2 regions of the Kosakonia sp. YIM B13571 genome follow, and region 1 is predicted to be linked to the other one. Evidence: predicted binding sites of a transcription regulator. Region 1 holds the regulator's gene; the other holds the start of a gene.

Evidence for each region. The regulator Fur, encoded in region 1, represses iron uptake genes when iron is present. The targets are predictions, from matches to a motif close to ATAATAATGAGAACNACTATCAA.
Region 2: the regulator Fur is predicted to act here: its motif matches at 1,463-1,485, upstream of fepB (Fe2+-enterobactin ABC transporter substrate-binding protein).

The regions. Positions count from the first base shown of each region.
Region 1 is NZ_JBHZPL010000001.1:513,433-516,846, reverse strand. Features, by position in the region: gene ACFX4O_RS02480 (beta-N-acetylhexosaminidase) at 1-988, shown strand, start outside; gene fur (ferric iron uptake transcriptional regulator) at 1,104-1,550, opposite strand; gene fldA (flavodoxin FldA) at 1,842-2,372, opposite strand; gene ybfE (LexA regulated protein) at 2,536-2,817, opposite strand; gene ybfF (esterase) at 2,950-3,414, opposite strand, start outside.
Region 2 is NZ_JBHZPL010000001.1:623,067-626,480, reverse strand. Features, by position in the region: gene entS (enterobactin transporter EntS) at 1-480, shown strand, start outside; gene fepB (Fe2+-enterobactin ABC transporter substrate-binding protein) at 481-1,440, opposite strand; gene entC (isochorismate synthase EntC) at 1,627-2,802, shown strand; gene entE ((2,3-dihydroxybenzoyl)adenylate synthase EntE) at 2,812-3,414, shown strand, end outside.

The DNA of each region.
Region 1 (3,414 bases):
CAAAGGCATTATCGATCAGAGCAATCAGGATAAGCCGTGGGCAAAATCGCAAGCCTGCCAGGCGATGATCAAAGAGGGCAAAGTTGCCGATGTTGAACATCTCTCCAGTTATTTCGGCGTGGAAGTCAGCAAGCTGGTGAAAGCGCACGGTATCGGCACAATGCAGGCGTGGCAGGATGGTTTGAAAGATGCCAAAGATGCATCAGTGTTTGCCACCGATCATGTCAATGTTAACTTCTGGGATACGCTCTACTGGGGTGGTTTTGACTCGGTGAATGACTGGGCGAACAAAGGCTTCCGCGTTGTGGTCTCTAACCCCGATTATGTGTATCTCGATTTCCCGAATGAAGTAAACCCGGCGGAAAGCGGCTACTACTGGGGCACGCGTTTTAGCGATGAACGTAAGATTTTCAGCTTTGCCCCGGACAACATGCCGCAGAACGCGGAAACCTCACTTGATCGTGATGGCAATCCGTTTAGCGCGAAATCTGACAAATTGTGGCCGGGCGCGTATGGCCTTTCCGCGCAGTTGTGGAGCGAAGTGGTGCGCACCGATAATCAGATGGAGTACATGATCTATCCGCGAATGGTTTCGGTGGCTGAACGCGCATGGCACCGCGCGGGCTGGGAGCAGGATTACAAAGCCGGACGTGAGTATAAAGGCGGCGAGACACATCTGGTGGATGTGAAAGCGCTGGAGCGAGACTGGCAACGCTTTGCGAACCTGTTAGGTCATCGCGAACTGGCGAAACTGGATAAGGCTGGTGTTCATTACCGCTTACCGGTTCCAGGAGCGCGTGTGGTGGGTGGAAAACTGGAAGCCAATACCAGCTTCCCTGGCATGGTGGTTGAGTTCTCAACCGACGGCGGCAAACACTGGCAGCGCTATGATGATAAAGCGCGTCCGCAAGTAAGTGGGGAAGTGCAGGTGCGCACTGCCAGCCCGGACGGCAAACGCTTTAGTCGTGTCGACAGCGTAAAAGCGTAATTTGAGGCAGTGATTAAACCCGGGGGCGCGAGCTTGCCGGGTTTTTTCTTTCAGTGCCGGTATTGCAGGCAAAAAAAAGCCAACCGTCAGGCTGGCTTTTTGGGTTTCAAAGCAGTTATTTCGCGTCGTGCGCGTGTTCATCTTCGCGGCAGTCGCCTTCGGCGCAGTGACCGTAAAGGTAAAGACTGTGGTTAGTCAGACGAATGCCGTGTTTCGCGGCGATTTCACGCTGACGCGCTTCAATGGAGTCATCACTGAATTCAATCACTTTGCCGCAATCGAGGCAGATTAGGTGATCGTGGTGATGCTGCTGAGTCAGTTCAAAAACGGACTTGCCGCCTTCGAAGTTATGACGGGTCACAATCCCGGCGTCGTCAAACTGGTTCAGTACACGGTAAACTGTTGCCAGCCCGATCTCTTCGCCCATGTCGATCAGTCGTTTGTATAAATCTTCCGCACTGACATGATGGTTATCCGGTTCCTGAAGCACTTCAAGGATTTTTAACCGAGGAAGCGTGACTTTCAGGCCGGCCTTCTTTAATGCGGTATTGTTGTCAGTCATGCGGAATCTGTCCTGTTGCTATACGATTCACTTCCTTAGCGGAAGTTATAAGGAATGCACCTGGGGTAATGCGTCTCATTATAGAACTGCCATGGCTGGATGAAAACTGCAAGCCCTCAAGTAAAGTAAGCTTATAAAACGTGGTGTCGCCAGCAAAGTCCTTTACGACGGCACCCAGTTTAGCAGGGCTTATTGTACAGCGATGGAGAAAAAAGTTAAAAATTTGTAGCAATTATTTCCATTGCTTTTATCTATTAATACGGCGTAACCCACAGATTACGCCATAAAAAATCAGGCGTTAATGATATCGTCCAGATGCAGCTCTTCGCGCACCTGTTTTACCCATTTCTGTACGCGCTCTGATGTCAGCTCTGGTTGACGGTCTTCGTCAATCGCAAGGCCAACAAAATGATCGTCGTCCGCGAGACCTTTAGAGGCTTCAAAATGGTAGCCCGCAGTTGGCCAGTGACCGACGATGGTTGCGCCGCGCGGTTCGATGATATCGCGAATGGTACCCAGCGCATCGCAGAAATACTCCGCGTAATCCTCCTGGTCGCCACAGCCGAACAGTGCCACTAATTTACCGTTAAAGTCGATCTCTTCCAGCGTCGGGAAAAAGTCATCCCAGTCGCACTGCGCTTCACCATAGTACCAGGTAGGAATGCCGAGCAACAGAATGTCATACCCTTCGATATCTTCTTTGCTGCTCTTGGCAATGTCATGGACGTCGGCAACGTCTTTACCTAGCTGACTCTGAATCATTTTCGCGATGTTTTCGGTGTTACCGGTGTCGCTGCCAAAGAAAATGCCTGTAATTGCCATGAGTAAAATAACCTCTTGAAACTTAATGAGTATGGTGGTGGCGCTACGCCCACAGATAAGGGCAATCATAGCAGAACAGGGAAGCGCGCGGAAACTGCTATCGCGTCGGACTGCACTGTATGACACATGAAAGTGTTATTTCGACGAGGTTTCGGAGGATTCGCTAGCCGCGCAATGCCTTCAACTGTGCCAACAGCATCTCTTCGATAAGCTCGCTGCGGCTCATATCACGCGCTTCTGCCAGCTCGTTTAACGCATCGACGGCTTCCACATTGAGTTTTAGTTCGACACGCTTAAGCCCACGAACTTTATCGCGTTTTAGCTGATTGCGTTTGTTGATGCGCAACTGTTCATCACGCGAGAGCGGGTTTGTCTTCGGCCGTCCCGGGCGACGCTCATTCGCGAACAGATCTAGTGTCGTACGGTCCGTTTGTTCTTTAGCCATGGTCTAAGCATACTACGGGAAAAACAAGCAATCGGGCGGCACGCCCGGGCTGAATAGCGCGCCATCATACATCAGCACAACGGACACGCCAACGACCGGGCGCGTTGAAACGACCGGTCGCCGCCTTTTTAATCAATTCGTCTTTTCAGCGAGATAGCGGCGGATGGCACGCATAACCGCGTCGGGTTTCTCGGCATGTACCCAGTGGCCGGAACCGGCAATTACATGCGCCCGTGCCTGCGGGAACTGCGCCAGCAACGCGTCACGGTACGCTTCGGTGACATAAGGAGAGTTCCCACCACGAACGAACAGGGCCGGTTTATGCCATGCAGGAACCGTTTCCCAGCCGACAATATGCGGGTATTGATCCCACAACACCGGCACGTTGAAACGCCACTCGCCATCAACAAACGATTTCAGCAGGAATTGAATGACGCCTTCTTCATTTATATGTGCGCGCATTAATGTGGCGGCTTGCTGGCGAGTGGATGCCCCTGCATCGCTCACCGCGTTGATGGCGGCAAAAATTTCGTCATGGCGGCGCACCTGGTAATCCACTGGCGCGATATCAATCGCTACCAGTTGATCAATCCGCTC
Region 2 (3,414 bases), 110 kb from region 1:
ATGTCGGCGGCAGAAATTGGCTTGCTGTATGCCGCACTGCCGCTCGGCGCGGCCATTGGCGCGTTAACCAGCGGCAAGCTGGCGCACAGTGAGCGCCCTGGCGTGATTATGCTGGTCGCGTCCGTTGGCGCGTTTATCGCCATCGGTTTATTCAGCCTGATGCCCGTTTGGGCGCTGGGCGTGCTGTTTCTGGCGCTGTGTGGCTGGCTAACGGCAGTGAGTTCACTGCTGCAATACACGCTGCTGCAAACGCAAACCCCGGAAGCGATGCTCGGGCGAATGAATGGTTTATGGACGGCGCAAAACGTTACCGGTGATGCCATTGGTGCCGCGCTGCTTGGCGCGATGGCATCAATGATGACACCGGTTTCGTCGGCGAGTATCAGCGGTTTTGTACTGGCGATAGTGGGCGTGGTGCTGGTGGTGTTACTCGGCGAGCTGCGGCGTTTTCGTCAGGTGCAGCCCGCCGCCGACGCCTGATTAACCAAACAGCGCCGACAAACGTTGTAACACGCGGGTAGCGCTGTAGTAATCAAGGCGGAACGTTTCCGCGCCCAGCGCGTACACGCGGTGGTTTTGTACCGCAGGCAGGTGCGCTAGCAACGGGTTCTGGCTGAGCGCATCCGCATCTTGCTGGTCACTGGCAAACAGGAACAGCGCTTCGCCATTCAGCCCGGCGGCCAGGTTCTCTCCGCCCAACTGGACGATGTCATGACGTTTACCCTGGCTCTGGCTGGTGTGCAGATTCGCCGGTAACGGGGCGAGGGAGAAGCCCAGTTGCTGCATCAATTTTCCCTGCGCGGACTCTTCGGTCCACAGATTGGCACCGTGCGCCGCCGGGGTATAAACCAGCGCGGAGATCGGCTGCGGCGGCAATTTCATACGCACTTTCACGTCAGCAAGCTGTTGATTGAACTGGCTAATACGCGCTGTCGCCTCTTTCTCGTGACCGGTGATTTCGCCAAGCTGCGTTAACAGCGCCTGCCAGCTTTTGTCGTCGTAGTTGATGACAAACGTCGGGGCGATGGTGGAGAGCTGATCGTACAGCGCCAGGGCCGAGTCGCCGCCGGTGGCGCTGATCAGGATTAAATCCGGCATCTGTGCGGCAACGGCCTCTGCGTTGGGTTCACCGATATAAAGACGTGCGACATTGCGCTGTTTGGCAATGCCTCCCCACTGGCGCAAAAAGCCCTGTTCGTCGGCGAAACGGTTATTCGGCGTGGTCGCGCCGCTGGCGATAACCGGCGCGTCAATCGCCAGCAGCGAACCGGTGAGCGTTACGCTGGTGGAAACAATGCGCAGCGGTTTGCTGGCAAGCGAGTGTGTTCCGTGGCTGTCGGTTATCTGGCGAGGCCAGTCGGCGGCGGTGGCTGAGGTTAGTCCTAAAACAAAAATACTCAAAAACGCTAAGGGCTTACGGCTCCAGAAAGAGAATTTCACTACACGTATCCTGTTTTTGTTGAGGTTAATGCTTCTCATTTTCATCGGTGAATGAAGCAGATGCAAGCATTAGCGCTGCGGGCGAAGAATCTGCTGTTGACAGAGTAGGGTATAACTTTTTATCTTACCGACACAAAACACAAATGATAATCATTATTAGTTCATTTATCGTTGTTGGAGGATGATATGGATACGTCCCTGGCTGAGGAAACCCGGCAGTCTGCGAAGACACTGGCCGCGGATCAGTTTTTCTTTATGTCGCCGTACCGCAGTTTCACCACCTCCGGGTGTGTGGCGCGTTTCTGCGAACCTGCCGCTGGCGGCGATGCGCCCGATAGCGCTTTCCAGCAAAAGCTGGTGCAAGCCTTTGCCGATGCAAAAGCGCAGGGCATTGCCCGCCCGGTGATGGTGGGGGCGATCCCCTTCGATACCACGCAGCCGTCTGCGCTGTTTATCCCGCACACCTGGCAAACTTTCTCCCGTCCGGATAAACAGCGGTCCGCCTGCTATTTCAACAGCGGCGCGATGCCGAATGTCACGGCGCAGCAGGCTATCCCGCCGCAAGACACGTTTATGCAGATGGTGGCGAACGCTGCCGCCCGCACTGCTACGCCGGAAGTCGACAAAGTGGTGCTCTCACGGCTGATTGAGATCACTACCGACAGCCGCATCGACAGCGGGGTGTTGCTGGAGCGTCTGATTGCCCAGAACCCGGCCAGTTTTAATTTCCACGTTCCGCTACCGGATGGCGCTGTACTGCTGGGCGCAAGCCCGGAACTGCTGCTGCGCAAAGAGCAGGAGCGCTTCAGTTCGCTGCCGTTGGCCGGTTCCGCACGTCGCCAGCCGGACGATATTCTTGACCGCGAAGCCGGCAACAAGCTGCTGGCGTCGGAAAAAGACCGGCACGAACACGAACTGGTGACGCAGGCGATGAAAAACGTACTGCAACCGCGCAGCCAAACTCTGACACTGCCGGATTCGCCGCAACTGGTTACTACGCCCACCTTGTGGCACCTGGCCACGCCGATTGAAGGCACCGCATTAGCCGGTGAAAACGCGCTGACGCTGGCCTGTCTGCTGCACCCGACCCCTGCGTTGAGCGGCTTCCCACACCGGGTGGCGAAACAGGTGATTGCCGAGCTGGAGCCGTTCAACCGCGAGCTGTTTGGCGGCATCGTTGGCTGGTGCGACGCGGAAGGAAACGGCGAGTGGGTGGTCACTATTCGCTGCGCACGGCTTCACGATAACCACGTTCGTCTGTTTGCCGGTGCCGGGATTGTTCCGGCCTCTTCGCCGCTTTCGGAGTGGCGCGAAACCGGCGTCAAGCTAAGCACCATGCTGAACGCATTTGGTTTGCACTGAGGATCAAGCATGACCATTCCTTTTACCCGCTGGCCGCACGAGTTTGCAGGGCGTTACCGTGAAAAGGGCTACTGGCAGGATTTGCCGCTGACCGACATTCTCACCCGCCACGCGCGCAGTGACGCCACGGCGGTGATCGACGGTGAACGGCGCTACAGTTACCGCCAGCTCAACGACGCTGCTGATAACCTGGCCTCGGCGTTACAGGCGCAGGGCATCACGCGCGGAGAAACGGCGCTGGTGCAACTGGGCAACGTGAGCGAGTTCTATATCACCTTCTTTGCGTTGCTGAAAATTGGCGTTGCGCCGGTAAATGCGCTGTTCAGCCATCAGCGCAGTGAACTGAACGCTTATGCCTCTCAAATCGCACCCGCGCTACTGATTGCCGATCGTGCGCACGACCTGTTCGCGAATGACACGTTTCTCACCACGTTTTTCGCGGAGCACCCATCGGTGCGCGTGGCGCTGTTGCGCGGCGACAGCGGCGAGCTGGCACTGGAAAATGCCATTGCGCGCCCGGCGGATAATTTTATTGCCTCGCCAACGCCTGCCGACGAAGTGGCGTTTTTCCAGCTTTCCGGCGGCAGTACCGGCACGCCAAAGCTCATTCCG